One region of the Ruminococcus intestinalis genome, then DNA from elsewhere that is predicted to be linked to it. Evidence: predicted binding sites of a transcription regulator. Region 1 holds the regulator's gene; each other region holds the start of a gene.
What was found. Region 1 encodes NrdR, which represses ribonucleotide reductase genes. Its sites were predicted from a motif close to CACNANATNTNGTG; they were not measured.
Positions count from the first base shown of each region.

Region 2: nrdD (anaerobic ribonucleoside-triphosphate reductase) is a predicted target of NrdR. The motif match lies at 2,034-2,047, and genes of this name have one in related genera.
Region 3: H8R91_RS09460 (anaerobic ribonucleoside triphosphate reductase) is a predicted target of NrdR. The motif match lies at 3,142-3,155, and genes of this name have one in related genera.

Region 1 is NZ_JACOPS010000001.1:198,033-203,035, forward strand. It holds partial or broken gene H8R91_RS12365 (transposase) at 1-63, shown strand, start outside; gene H8R91_RS00970 (hypothetical protein) at 160-657, shown strand; gene H8R91_RS00975 (FprA family A-type flavoprotein) at 812-1,969, shown strand; gene H8R91_RS00980 (Crp/Fnr family transcriptional regulator) at 2,082-2,750, shown strand; gene nrdR (transcriptional regulator NrdR) at 3,165-3,623, shown strand; gene H8R91_RS00990 (alpha-amylase family glycosyl hydrolase) at 3,787-5,003, shown strand, end outside.
Region 2 is NZ_JACOPS010000001.1:377,052-382,054, forward strand. It holds gene metK (methionine adenosyltransferase) at 201-1,385, opposite strand; SAM riboswitch class I at 1,439-1,535, opposite strand; gene nrdD (anaerobic ribonucleoside-triphosphate reductase) at 1,634-1,933, opposite strand; gene H8R91_RS01875 (glycoside hydrolase family 25 protein) at 2,285-3,343, opposite strand; gene H8R91_RS01880 (nitroreductase family protein) at 3,526-4,059, shown strand; gene H8R91_RS01885 (YbjQ family protein) at 4,136-4,447, opposite strand; gene H8R91_RS01890 (efflux RND transporter permease subunit) at 4,463-5,003, opposite strand, start outside.
Region 3 is NZ_JACOPS010000004.1:225,613-230,615, reverse strand. It holds gene H8R91_RS09470 (O-acetylhomoserine aminocarboxypropyltransferase/cysteine synthase family protein) at 1-19, shown strand, start outside; gene nrdG (anaerobic ribonucleoside-triphosphate reductase activating protein) at 194-709, opposite strand; gene H8R91_RS09460 (anaerobic ribonucleoside triphosphate reductase) at 712-3,078, opposite strand; gene H8R91_RS09455 (cation diffusion facilitator family transporter) at 3,502-4,695, opposite strand; gene H8R91_RS09450 (elongation factor G) at 4,840-5,003, opposite strand, start outside.

The sequences.
Region 1 (5,003 bases):
TTCGTCACCTTGATTCGCTATCTTTCTATTCCTTCTGTCCGTTCACCATCCCACAAAAAATAGTGATGAACCATCTTATCTATTCACACTTTTTTCGGTAACCATAAATTATAAGTAAGTTGTACTGCAAAGACTGATTTATTTTAAGGAGATTATTGAATGAGTAAAAAAATATTGATAGGAGATATGGGACTGCTTTTGTATAATGCTGTTTTGCTCTTTATTTCAAGGATTTTATACGATAATAAAATTTTATATCCGTATAATTATCCGTTACATATACTCTTTGCCGTACTTTTGATTTGCGGTGCGGTTGGATTCCAGATTTTTTCTTATAATGCAGAATGTAAAAATGTTTCCCGTACAAATATAGCAATTTCTTTAGTAATGTGTTGTTTAATATTTCTTGCTGTTATAAATAAAAATATCAGTTATATCGGAAATAATGCTGTAAATACCATGACGGCTTTTGGAATGTTCGGATTTCAAGTTGCCCGATATTTAAAATCCATAGTCTGTTATTACGATGTTTATGGTGAATTTCCGCCATTGCTCGACAAAATAAAATATATTCGTAATATAGAACTAAGTTTTGCTCCTGCATTAGCAACAATTTTCTCTGTTTTAAGTATTGTTTTTTTGATATTTACTGCTTAGGAGTATTTTTTTGCATTTGTTTATATATTTTTTGCTTTTTGTAAAAGTAGCTAATTTGCTGCCTGACTCTATTGAAATATATGTCTAATTATGGTATAATCATATACGAATTATTATTTGATTTGTTATTATTTTAATTAAGGGGAGAATAAAAATGAATATAAATATTTCTGACGCTATTAAATATATCGGCGTTGATGATAAAGATATTGACCTTTTTGAAAGTCAGTACATTGTGCCAAACGGCATTTCTTATAACTCATATGTAATTCTTGATGAAAAAATCTGCGTACTTGACACGGTGGATAAGAGAAAAACTGATGAATGGGTTGCAAATCTTGAAAATGTACTTGACGGAAAAACTCCCGATTATCTTATTATTAATCATCTTGAGCCTGACCATGCGTCAAACATACAGCTGCTTGCAGATAAATATCCCGATATGAAGCTTGTCGGAAATGCAAAGACATTTAATATGCTGCCTCAATTTTTTGACATTGACCTTACCGACAGAACGGTTACTGTAAAAGAGGGCGACTCATTAAACCTCGGAGAACATACACTTTCTTTCTATATGGCGCCTATGGTACATTGGCCCGAGGTTATGGTTACATATGAAAGCAAGGAAAAAGTGCTTTTTTCTGCCGATGGATTCGGTAAATTCGGTGCACTTGATACAGACGAAGATTGGGCTTGCGAGGCAAGAAGATATTACTTTAATATTTGCGGAAAATACGGTGTGCAGGTTCAGGCTTTGCTTAAAAAAGCAGCTAAGCTTGATATTGAGAAAATCTGTCCGTTACACGGTCCTGTTCTTACTGAAAATCTCGGTTATTATATTAACCTTTATGACATCTGGAGCAAGTATGAGCCGGAGGTTGACGGTATATTTATCGCTTATTGTTCAATTCATGGCAATACCGAAAAAGCCGCTTTAAAACTTTATGATATTTTGAAAGAGAAAACAGATAAAAAGATTGCTATTTCTGACCTTTCAAGAAGTGATATGGCAGAAAATGTTGAGGACGCATTTAAGTATTCTACACTTGTTGTGGCCGCTCCTTCATATGACGGCGGAGTTTTCCCTGTTATGAATGACTTTTTACATCATTTGAAAATTAAGGGATACAAAAACCGTAAAGTCGCTATGATTGAAAACGGTTCATGGGCACCTTGTGCAATCAAGTCTATGCAGCCTTATTTTGACGAAATGAAGGGTATTGAGATTTCAGATGCCAAGGTTACAATCCGTTCAACTATGACAGCTGAAAATGAAGTTCAGCTTGCCGCTCTTGCAGATTCAATAATTTAATAAAATAGTTTTTGCTAAAAGTACGCAAACTATTTTGAATTTACGGATAAAATATCCGTATATTTTGGTGCGGATATTTTTAGTATTGCATATTTAATTTGTCGGAGGAAATATGGAACAACATTTTGAATTCCTAAGAAAGCACCCGATTTTTGAAAGTTTTACAGATGAAGAAATAGAACAGGCGCTTGTGGAATTTGATTATAAAATTCAGAGCTATAAAAATGATGATATTATTGTAAGTTCAGGCAAAATTCATAAATATTCCGCTTTTGTGCTTGAGGGTGCGGCTCAAATACAAAAATATAATTCAGACGGAGTTCGTGAAATTTTGGGAAGAGTTTACAGTGACAGCATAGGTTGGCTTATCACCGCCGCACCACGAACCACACATTGCGATATTGAAATAGTGTCGCATGGGGAGTCGACAATTCTTTTTCTTGATTTTGCGAAAATTAAAGAAAATGATTATAAAAAGATTATTATTCAGCAAAAATTACTTAAAAATCTTTTTGTATTGTTTGAGGAGATGGATTTGCGCTCTCTCGAATATAAAATTGTGCTTTCAGAGCGTTCCATACGCAAAAAAATAATGCGTTATTTTGAATTCAGAGAAAAGCGTGACGGAAGTTCTTCTTTTTGCATTGAAGGCTCAAGACAGGATTTTGCGGATTATCTAAGCGTTGATAAATCGGCGCTTTCCCGTGAGCTTAATAAAATGAAAAAAGACGGATTAATAGATTTTAACGGTGATAATTTCACCATATTGCAAAAATTATGAATTGTAGGGATATTATAAAACAGTAATGAATATTGCTTGTGTTAGTCTTGATATTAATTAAATCTTGGCATATTAGTGCGTATTCAATAAAATTTATTACTGTATTTTTATACAGTTTCTTGAAAATCGTTGCAAATGCAATTTCCAAAATAGTATTATTCTGTTATAATTTTAAAAGAAACAGCGAATGAGCTGTTAAAAATATGCTATCAACTACATAACATAAATTTCTTCTATAACCCTATTACCCCTAAAAAAGCAACAGACGAGTTTATTCTCAACTGTTGCTTTTTTCATTTGTAAAAATCAGCATAGAGCAAAAATGTAATAAATTTGTAAATAAATATTTATTGCCTTGAATTTTTCGGTATGTTATAATATTTTTAGAATATTTGTGATTTAGGGGAGCTTTTTATGAAATGCCCATATTGTTCATTTGAAGAAAGTAAGGTTGTGGATTCCCGTTCGGCAGATGACGGGGAAAGAATACGCAGAAGAAGAGAATGTCTTAAGTGCGGAAAGCGTTTTACAACTTATGAAATTATTGAGAATATTCCTCTCTATGTTGTCAAGCGTGACAAATCAAGAGAAGTTTTTGACCGCAATAAGCTGACTGCAGGTATTCTTCGTGCTTGTGAAAAGCGCCCTGTTTCTGTTGAACAGGTAGAAGAAATGGTCACTGACATTGAGCTTACTGCACAGAACGGCTTTGAACGAGAAATTACTGCCGAGCAGATCGGTGAACTTGTAATGGAGCGCCTTAAAAAGGTTGATGAAGTTTCATATGTTCGTTTTGCCTCGGTTTATCGCCAATTCAAGGATATTAATACATTTATGGAGGAGTTAAACAAACTCCTTACCGAAAAAAAGTAATATTTTAAGAGCCTGATTATCCAAAAAATCAGGCTCTTTTTGTTTATTAGGTAGGAATTTTTAAAATAATTGTAAAAAATCTCAAAATACTATTTATTTTGCTAAGAAATAATGTTATAATAATTTTATCCTTGTGGCTTATCGCACTCGGATTAATTGTGAAATGAAAGATGGTGATTATTTGTTCAAAAGAATATTATCAGGTCTGTTGGTTTCTGCTATGCTCACAGGTTCTGTCGTTTATTTGACAGGCTGTTCAAATTCGCAGAACGGTTCAGATGATAATACTTCTACCAATACTTCTACCGAGTATGCTCACGCAGATAAGATTGATAACGGTACAATTTTGCAGTGTTTTTCGTGGGATTTCAATACTATAAAGGAATCTATGGCTGACATTGCGGCTTCAGGATATACGGCGCTGCAGACTTCGCCTATTAATGCTTGCCTTGAGGGCGAGAACGGCGGAATGCAGCTTTACGGTGATGGCAAATGGTACTATCATTATCAGCCCACCGATTTTAAAATCGGTAACTATCAGCTCGGAACTCGTGACGAGTTTAAAGCTATGTGTGACGAGGCGGAAAAGTACGGTATTAAGGTTATTGTTGATGTTATTGCTAACCACACAACACCGACCACAAGCGCAGTAAGTCAGGATCTTATTGATGCAGGCGGCGGAAGTTTGGACACGCTTTATCATAAAAACAATGCGTATGACCTCAATGACTTTTCAAACAGACTTGCTTGCACTACTTACAAAATGGGTGGTTTGCCTGATATTAATACAGAGCGCACATCTTTTCAGGATTATTTTATTGAGTATCTCAATGACTGTGTCGCTTGCGGTGCTGACGGTTTCCGTTATGATACTGCAAAGCACATCGGCTTACCTGACGATCCTAAGGAAGATGACGGCTTTACAAATAACTTCTGGCAGAGAGTAATCACCGAAGTAAACAATGCTGACAATCTGTTTATATACGGAGAGGTGCTTCAGGGCAACAATGAAAGAATTGCCGACTATATTGAGGCAATAGGTCATACTACAGCAAGTACATACGGCAGTAAAATCAGAGGCGCAATTACAAACAATACTTTGTCAAAAGGTACTGTAAGTGATTATTGGCTCGGTGACGCACCGCTTAATATGGTTACATGGGTTGAATCTCACGATAACTATATCAATGACGGCAACTGGTACAATATGACTAAGGAACAGGTTATCCTCGGTTGGGCAGTAATTACTGCAAGAAAAGACGGCACACCGCTGTTCTTCGATCGTCCTTACTATTCAAGTGTTGAAAACGAATGGGGAATGAACCGTATCGGCACAGAGGGTGACGATATGTACAAGGATAAGAGTGTAAAAGCCGTAAA
Region 2 (5,003 bases), 180 kb from region 1:
TAAATATTTTAAAATCATCTGTAACGGATATATTGTTTTGAATTTCGCAATTGTTTACAACTTTCTTTTATAATCTAAATAATTATAAAAGTTTGGTCAACCTTTTATAATTTTTTGACTTAAGGATAGAACCGACAAATTATAAAAACCGCTCTCCTAAGAATTTTTTAGAAGAGCGGTTTGTGTATTTGTTTTAATAATTATTCGTTAATAGCTTTAACGAGAGCCTGTGCTTTGTCTGTCTTTTCCCAAGCAACGCCGAGTTCTTCTCTGCCCATATGACCGTAAGCGGCAAGCGGACGATACTTTGTTTCTTTAAGCTTTAACTGCTCAATAATAGAATTCGGACGGCAGTCAAATACCTTTTCCACAGCGTCTGAAAGCTGTTCGTTTGTGTAGCTTGATGAACCGAAAGCATCTACCATTATTGATACAGGTTTAGCAACACCGATTGCATATGCAAGCTGAACCTCGCACTTATCGGCAAGACCTGCGGCAACAATATTCTTTGCGATGTATCTTGCGTAGTAAGCGGCACTTCTGTCAACCTTTGTCGGGTCTTTACCGCTGAATGCACCGCCGCCGTGACGAGAAAATCCGCCGTAGGTATCAACTATAATCTTTCTGCCTGTAAGACCTGAATCGCCTACAGGGCCGCCGATTACAAATCTGCCTGTCGGGTTGATGAAATATTTTGTGTTTTCGTCTAAAAGCTCGGCAGGAATGATTGGCTTTACTACATATTCAACCATATCTTTTCTGATCTGCTCCAGTGTAACATTTTCATCGTGCTGTGTAGACACAACAACGGTGTCTACCCTTACAGGTGTGTCACCCTCATACTCAACGGTTACCTGTGTTTTACCGTCAGGACGAAGGTAGGAGAGAGTACCGTCTTTTCTTACCGCTGTAAGCTGTTTTGCAAGCTTGTGAGCAAGTGAGATAGCAAGCGGCATAAGCTCTTTGGTTTCGTTGCAAGCGTAGCCGAACATCATACCCTGGTCGCCGGCACCAATCTGATTGTTAGCGTCATTTTCGCCGTCTTTAAGCTCGTAGCTTTCGTTTACGCCCATTGCAATATCAGGGCTCTGCTGGTCAATAGAAGTGAGTACAGCGCAAGTATTGCCGTTAAAACCGCATGCCTGGTTGTCATAGCCGATGTCATTTACAACTTCTCTTGCGATACCTGCAATGTCAACATAGCAGTCTGTAGAAATTTCGCCCATAACATGAACTACACCTGTTGTAGCGGTTACCTCGCAGGCAACATGAGCGTTTTTATCCTGTTCGAGAATAGCGTCAAGAACAGCGTCGGAAATCTGGTCGCAAACTTTGTCGGGATGTCCCTCTGTTACTGACTCAGAAGTGAAAAAATGTTTTGCCATTATAATTCTCCTTTGCAAAAAATAAGCACCTTTCAGCCGAAAGGTGCTATTAAGACTCATCTTTCGGTAAATACCGCAGGATTTGGCACCTTGCAAATGCAGGTTGCCGGACTTCACAGGGCCTGTTCCCTCAGTCGCTCTTGATAAGATAAATATTAACTTATTGTTTTAATTATATACCGTTATATCGACAAAAGTCAACAAGAAATAACAGGTATATTATAAAATCGGATAATCAAACAAAAAAATTATGCGATTTCATCAACAGAGCAACATTCTGTACAAGGTACGCTGTGCTTTACTCTGTCTTCAACCTCGGCACGCTTTGCGTTGTTAAAGCGGTCAACAGTACCTACAAGGTAGCCTGTAATTCTGCGGATTCTTTCAAACGGAACAGAATCATAGTCATACTTAACATCAACATAGTCGCCGTCAACTGTGAGTTCAACATTCTTGATATATTTATCCGGATTTGCCTCTCTAAGCTGTGTTGTGTATGCCTCAATTTCCTTTTTGCTAAGCTTTCCGCCCTTTACATTTACTGTCATAATAAATCCTTCCCTTTCGTAATTTCATAATCCTCTTTAATGTATAATGTAACTTTTAATTCTTTAAAAGCATATATCTTGTAGAGTAAATCTATTATAGCACAACATCTTGTTGTATGCAATATCAAAATAGGAATTATTCGCACAAATAAAAGTAAGTATTTTTGTTTATTTTTACAGTTGACAAATATATAAAAGCAAAGAGGACAAAAGTTTTGCCCTCAAATAACAATTTTTATTAGTTTAATTTCCCGATTTGTAATTGTATATGAATATTTTAGGTATATGAATATTTTAGCACAAAATTTTTTATTTCAAGCAAATAAGGCGATGCTTCCACCGCCTTATATATTATTCGAGCACCAATAAAACTCTGTCTATGTTGTTACCAAAAAGTCCTGCGTAGCCGTCCTGACCGTTTGAAGTTTGGTCGTCGTGCTGCCAGTCAAAATATTCTTTGCTTATTGCCGAAACTTTATATTTTGCAACAAGATATTTGTTAAGACTTTCGGCAATACTCTGCGGTGTGGTGTAATACACTCTGATTGCGTCAATTTTACTGCCGTTGCCCGCATAACCGTTTTCTAAATCGTCAATGTCATATCCGCTGACTTTCGGCAGCCATCCGCTTTTAGTGTGAACCTGATACCACACCTTGCCTTCACTTACTTTTATTGCAATATCCGTAATTGCTTTGCCTTTTAAACCTGCGTAATCTTCAAGATTTTTTACTTCGGGCAGCCAAACACCGTCACAGCGCACTCTGTAGAAAATATCCGGTTTGGTTATTTTTCCTTTGTCTTTATCGTCTTCTTTTTTGCTGTTGAAAACGCTTTCGTTAAATATGATGTTCGTATCAATATTTTTGCCGTAACCGCTTACTCTGCCTGTTGAACTGTTCTGCCATATATCACAGTTTAATTCATTTACGGAGTTATATTGTGCAAGCCAGATACTGTACTTTTTCTTTAATTTATCGTAATCGAGAAAATTATTAAACCAATTCAGATTAGCATATACACCTGCTCTGTAGTTACTTTTCTTGATCGTTTCGCAAAAGCGTTCCGCAATTTCTGTAAGTTTTGCTTTGCCGAGTTTAGTTTGTGAATTATCTTCCAAATCATAATAAATCGGCATATCAAGAGATTTGTTATTAATGCATTCAAGGCAAGCCCTTGCCTCTTTTTCTGCATCGCCGACGCTGTCTGCGTAACTGTACCAGTACACACCAATCATCATATTTTCGCTTTTTGCGTTTTTGTAATGACTTTCAAACATACTGTCTTTCTGACTTGATTCTCTGCCGTAGCCTGCTCTTATAATGACAGCTTTTATACCGTCGCTTTTCATTTTGTTAAAATTAATGCCTTGCTGAAATTCTGAAATATCAACACAGCTTACTTTTGCCATAAAATCATCCTTTCAAATTGATAAAGTTTACTTTAGTATAATATTAAAAATAATACCAAAAGTTAAACTTTTCATTTACAGTGCTTAAAGTGCTAAAATTGCAGAAATTAGGCTAATTTTATTGTAAAAAATTTTATTTTGTGCTAATATTACCTTATAAATAAAATGAAATCGGAGGTATTATGATGGAATTATCAAAAGTAACGGAAACTCGCAGAAGCGTAAGAGAATACATAAATAAACCTGTTGAAACAGAAAAGTTAAGAGAGATGATTGCGGCGGCTCAACTTGCACCGTCATGGAAAAACTCGCAGGTATCACGCTACTATGTGGTAACAGGCGAAAAACTTGCAGATGTTAAGAATGCATTGTCGCCTTACAATCAGAAAAATGTTGCAAACGCTCCCGCACTTATTGTTACCGCAATTGTGCTTAATCGTTCCGGATACGAAAAGGACGGTACACCGACAAACGAACTCGGCAACGGTTGGGGATTTTACGACTGCGGTTTGCAGAGTATGAATCTTTTGCTTAAGGCAACAGAACTTGGACTTTCAACTCTTGTAATGGGTATAAGAGATAACGAAAAAATCAAGGAAGTTTTGAATATTCCCGAAACCGAGGCGGTAGTAAGCGTAATCGGAGTAGGCTACAGCAATGCAGAGCCTGCAATGCCAAAGCGCAAGGCTATTGAGGATATTGCAAAATTTTTTTAATTTAATATAGCAAAGCGTAAAGTAAAAACCTGTACAGCAGTTGCCGTACAGGTTTTTTTGTTATGGCTTTACAGTTTTAAATAAATTTAACTGCTGTGCCGTAAGCAAGCACTTCGGCAGCCTGCTGCATAACAGAAGCTGATGTGTAACGAACGCATACAATAGCGTCCGCACCCATTCTTGCAGCCATATCAATCATACGCTGAGTGGCAATATCTCTTGCCTTGTTCATCATTTCAGTGTATGATTTAAGCTCGCCGCCAACCATAGTTTTAAAGCTCTGTCCCATATCGCTGAACATATGCTTCGACTGAATTGTGTTGCCTTGCACAAGACCGAGTGTGGCCAGGTTTCTGCCTGAAATTGTTTCTGTAGTAGTTAGTATCATAATTTTTCTCCTCAATTAAATATCTATTTCCTCAAGGTCGCTTTCGCTAACTTTGCGAAGTTCTTTTTTGCTTAAAATATCGTAAATTACAGGAACAATATAAAGAGTCATAATTGTTGCGTACAGCAAACCGCCGATACATACAATAGCGATAGGCTGCATAATCTCTGAACCTGTGCCTATACCGAGTGCCATAGTTGAAAGTCCGAGAACGGTTGTGATTGCCGTAATAAGGATAGGCCTCATTCTTGTTTTGCCTGCCTCTACAATTGCTTCTCGTCTTTCTTTGCCCTCAAGTCTTAGGTTGTTGATGTAGTCAACAAGTACGATACCGTTGTTTACGATAATACCGCAGAGCATTACAAAACCGAGCAATGCCACAACGCTGACATCAAAACCTGTAATAAGCAATCCGAGAAATCCTCCCGTAAATGCAAGAGGAATTGTAAACATAATGATAAACGGTGACTTAAGGCTCTGGAATTGAGCAACCATAATAAGGTAAATAAGAATTACGCCTAAAAGCATCATAAGCAGCATTTGATTTACAGCTTCC
Region 3 (5,003 bases), on a different contig from region 1:
ATTTGAGGCTATTAAATAATCAAATCACATAATTCAAATATTTACGGACTGCATTTTGTGTGCAGTCCGTATTTTTTATTACTGTTTAGTGCACAGTTTAAAGCAAATAATTATAAAATACTCTGCTGCTCTAACTTTTGAAAAAATCAGCAAAACACAAAACCTGCGTTATACTCAACAACGCAGGTTTTGTTTATATATCGTAATTTTCAACTATTTGATTACTTTCAAGGCTCTTTTTCACATCAATAATACGCTGATTTCTGCTTCCTCTGAACTTAAGCATCAGGCTCTTTTCTTCAAGTATAAATCTGCCGTCTATAAGGTAGTCCGTCTGTTTGAGCAAATCCATCCATTCAGGATGTTTGTCTGCTCCCTCAAGCAGCTTTTCATAAGTATAGCCCGTGTATGTAACTACATTATATCCGTTTTCGTGTGCAAGTCTGCCAAGCTCTGCAAATGCCTCTGCCTGACAAAACGGTTCGCCGCCCGAAAAAGTAAGTCCCTGCAAGAGCGGAAGTGACTTTGCGACATTGATTATCTTCTCAACCTTGCCGTCAAAGCCGCCGTCAAAGTCCCACGTTTTTTCGTTGTGGCAGCCCTCGCAGTGATGCGGACAACCCTGGCAAAAAACTGTAAGTCTGAAACCCGGGCCGTCAACTATGCTGTTTTTTATAACTCCTGAAAGTCTTATAATATCTTTACTCATAATTATGCTGTAATATCATCGGAAAAATCTTCCATACCGCAACATTCGGAAACAGAATGCTTTACCCTATCCCTTACCTCGGCTGCCTTTGCATTGTTAAAACGCTCTGTTGTACCTACAAGGTAGCCTGTAATTCTGCGGATACGCTCAAATCCCTGACCGTTCTTAGTTTCTTTTCTGCCGCACTGCGGGCAATAATCACCGATAATACCTGTATGTCCGCAAACAGGGTCACGGTCAACGGGGTGGTTGATTGCACCGTAGCCGATTCCGCTCTCTTTCATACAACGGATAACAGCCTCAAATGCGTCAATATTCTGTGACGGGTCACCGTCAAGCTCAATATATGAGATGTGACCGCCGTTTGTAAGATTGTGATAAGGTGCTTCAATCTTAATTTTATCAAATGCGGAAATATTGTAATAAACAGGTACATGGAAAGAGTTTGTATAATACTCTCTGTCTGTAACACCCGGAATAATTCCGAAACGCTCTTTATCAATTCTTACAAATCTGCCCGACAAGCCCTCTGCAGGAGTACCGATAACACCGAAGTTAAGTTTATACTTCTCGGTAGCCTCGTTCATCTTCTTTCTCATATAGCCGACAATTTCAAGGCCGAGCTTTTGTGAAGTTTCGCTCTCGCCGTGATGTTTGCCTGTAAGAACCACAAGACACTCGGCAAGTCCGATAAATCCGATTGTGAGTGAGCCGTGCTTTAAAACATCTCTTACAGAATCGTTAGGAGTAAGCTTGTCGCTGTCAAGCCAAATACCCTGACCCATAAGGAAAGGATAGTTTCTGACAAGTTTCTGACACTGAATTTCAAAACGCTCAAGAAGCTGACCTACAACGAGATCGCACATTCTGTCAAGCTGTTCAAAGAAGAAGTCAATATTTTTATTTGAAAGAATTGCAAGTCTTGGAAGGTTAATTGAAGTAAAGCTAAGGTTTCCTCTGCCGTATGTAATCTCTCTGTCAGGATCGTAAACATTGCCCATAACTCTTGTACGGCAGCCCATATATGCAACCTCTGTTTCAGGATGACCGGGCTTGTAATATTGGAGATTGTACGGTGCGTCGATAAATGAGAAGTTAGGGAAAAGTCTTTTTGCAGAAACTCTCATTGAAAGTTTGTACAAATCGTAGTTCTTATCCTCCGGATTGTAGTTTACGCCCTCTTTTACCTTGAAAATCTGAATTGGGAAAATAGGTGTTTCACCGTTGCCAAGACCTCTTTCCGTAGCGTAAAGGAGGTTCTTCATAACAAGTCTGCCCTCCGGAGAAGTATCTGTACCGTAGTTAAGTGAGCTGAACGGAATCTGTGCGCCTGCTCTTGAATGCATTGTGTTAAGGTTATGGATAAGTGCCTCCATAGCCTGGAAAGTAGCCTTATCTGTTTCAGCCTCGGCATGTTTAAACGCAAAACGCTGAATTTTCTCGGCAACTCTGTCTTCAAACTTTTCTTTAAGAAGTGCAAGCTCTTCCTTTTTATAATTAGGAGTCTGATTTTCGAGTGTCGGCCATTCGCCGCTTGCCTCCTCTGCCTTTTCGCAGATTTCTTTTACTGTAGCGTCAGGATCTTCGGCATCTGTCAAAAGTTCAATTGCTCTTTCAAGATTGATTCTGTAACGCTTTCTGTATGTTTTCTTAACGCCCGGAGCCATTGAGTAATCAAAGTTAGGCACACTCTGACCGCCGTGCTGGTCATTCTGGTTAGACTGAATTGCAATACATGCAAGTGCCGAATATGATGCAATGTCATTAGGTTCTCTCAAATAGCCGTGACCTGTTGAAAAACCGCCTTTAAAAAGTCTTACAAGGTCAATCTGGCAACAAGTTGTGGTAAGTGTAAAGAAATCAAGATCGTGAATATGAATATCACCGTCACGATGAGCCTTAGAATACTTAGGGTCGAGAATGTACATTTCATTGAACTGTTTTGCGCCCTCTGAACCGTACTTGAGCATTGTGCCCATTGCGGTGTCGCCGTCAATGTTTGCATTCTCTCTCTTTACATCGTTATCTTTTGCTGATTTAAAAGTAAGGTCCTCATAAATCTTCATCAGCTTTGTGTTCATTTCACGCACTCTTGTACGCTCTGCACGGTAAAGTATATATTCCTTTGCAGTTCTTGCATGACCGTTTTCAATAAGCACCTTTTCAACAGCGTCCTGTACCTGCTCAACTGTAGGAGCCTTATCTCCGCACTTTTTCTCAAGTAAATCTCTTACCTGTACCGAAAGTGCTTTTGCGGCATCATAATCGTTACCGCCGATTGCCTGTGCAGCCTTATAAATGGCTTGTGTTATTTTTTCTGTGTCAAAATTCGCTTCTCGTCCGTCACGCTTAATAATTTTTGTTATCATTTCTCTTCCTCCGTATTTATAACTCCTATATATGTCTATATTTAGTGTTACTTTTATAATTTTCACTATATATTGTGGTATATGTATTGCCGAACACAAGTTTTATTCTATCATAAAGAGGCGTTTAATTCAATCGTCAAACTGACAAAAACAGATTTTTTTATTTGTTTAATTTGAGCAATTTTTTTAGGATAATTACAAATTAGAATATTACAAAAATTTTCTATAATATGTGACCGTTTGTTTATATCGCCACAATATATTGTATATTGTTCTAATAATTAAACACTGACATAAAATCAAAACAAAAAGCAATCGGGCTGCTTTATCAAACAGCTTGATTGCTTTTATCAGTAAGTTTTGCGATTTAACGCACGGTTTTAACCAAACCTTTATAATCGCTTAATAAAGTGTTTTGCTAAATCATAATTTAATATTTCCGCCACATTCAAGGCAGATTTTATCAATATGTATTATCGGGATAAGTTTTTCATCAATCTGCGCTATTTTTTCTTTCACAGCATTTAACGCATCTGTTTCTTTTAATTTACATTCAGGCGGAACCACAAGGTCAAAAAGTACACGCTGATGCTCTTCTCCCTTTACAATTCTGAAATCGTGCAGGCTGAGTGCGCTGTCAATACTGTCAAGCGACTCGTTTATCTTTTCTTTTAATTCAATAGTATATTCATCGGAAACCGCAATCGGATCCATATGAATAGTAACCACGCAATTATACTTTTCCTGTATTTTTCTTTCAAGTCTGTCGATTACATCGTGCGCCTTTAAAATATCGACATCGTAAGGAACTTCCGCATGGAAAGAAATTATACATCTTCCCGGACCGTAATCGTGAATGAGCAAATCGTGAATACCCGTTATAAGTTCGGTAGAAAGCACAATTTCTCTGATTTCGTCTATAAATTCCGGGTCGGGAGTATTTCCGAGCAAAGGTGAAAGACTTTCCTTAAAAGTGCTTATACCCGTATAAAGAATAAATCCGGCTACGGCACAACCGAGCCAACCGTCGATATTCACACCTGTTACGGCAGATATGCCCAAACCTATTAAAACTACCGAAGTAGCAATACAGTCGGTGAGAGAATCCATTGCCGTTGCCTTAAGAGCAGACGAAGAAATCTTTTTTGACATTGCCCTGTTGAAGAAAAACATCCACAGCTTTACACAGATTGAGCCGATAAGAATACATACCGACAACAAAGTAATTGCTGTGCTTTCTTCGGGATTAATAATTTTTTCAATTGACGATTTCAAAAGTTCCACACCCACAAGGATAATTGCACACGATATTCCCAAACCCGCCACATATTCATATCTGCCGTGACCGTAGGGATGTTCTTCATCGGCAGGTCTGTTGGCAAGTTTAAATCCCAAGAATGTTACAACCGAACTGCCTGCATCAGACAAGTTATTGAATGCGTCTGCAGTTACGGAAATTGATGCGGTGAGTATCCCCGACAAAAGCTTTGCACTGAACAAAATGAGATTCAGTATTATTCCGACTACACCCGAAAAATTACCGCAAGCCGAACGCACCTGCGGATTTTTTATGTCATCATAATTTTTTATAAACTTTGAAAGCACTAAATCCAACAACTAAAAACACCACTTAACAAATAAACTACACCATATAATGGCATTAACAATAATTTAGCACAGCACATCAAAGTTAGTCAAGAGAAACAAATCCCATTGCAAAGAAATGCAACGGGATTTGATAAAATTATAAAGTTATTTTGCTTATTCAGCGTCAGCCTTAGCTTTTTCAATTATCTTTTGAGCAACATTTGCCGGAGCGTCTTCATATCTTGCAAAAGCAAATTCATAACTTCCTCTGCCCTGCGTAACCTGACGAAGATAGGTTGCGAAATTATCCATCTCTGCCATAGGAACTTCGCCCTCAA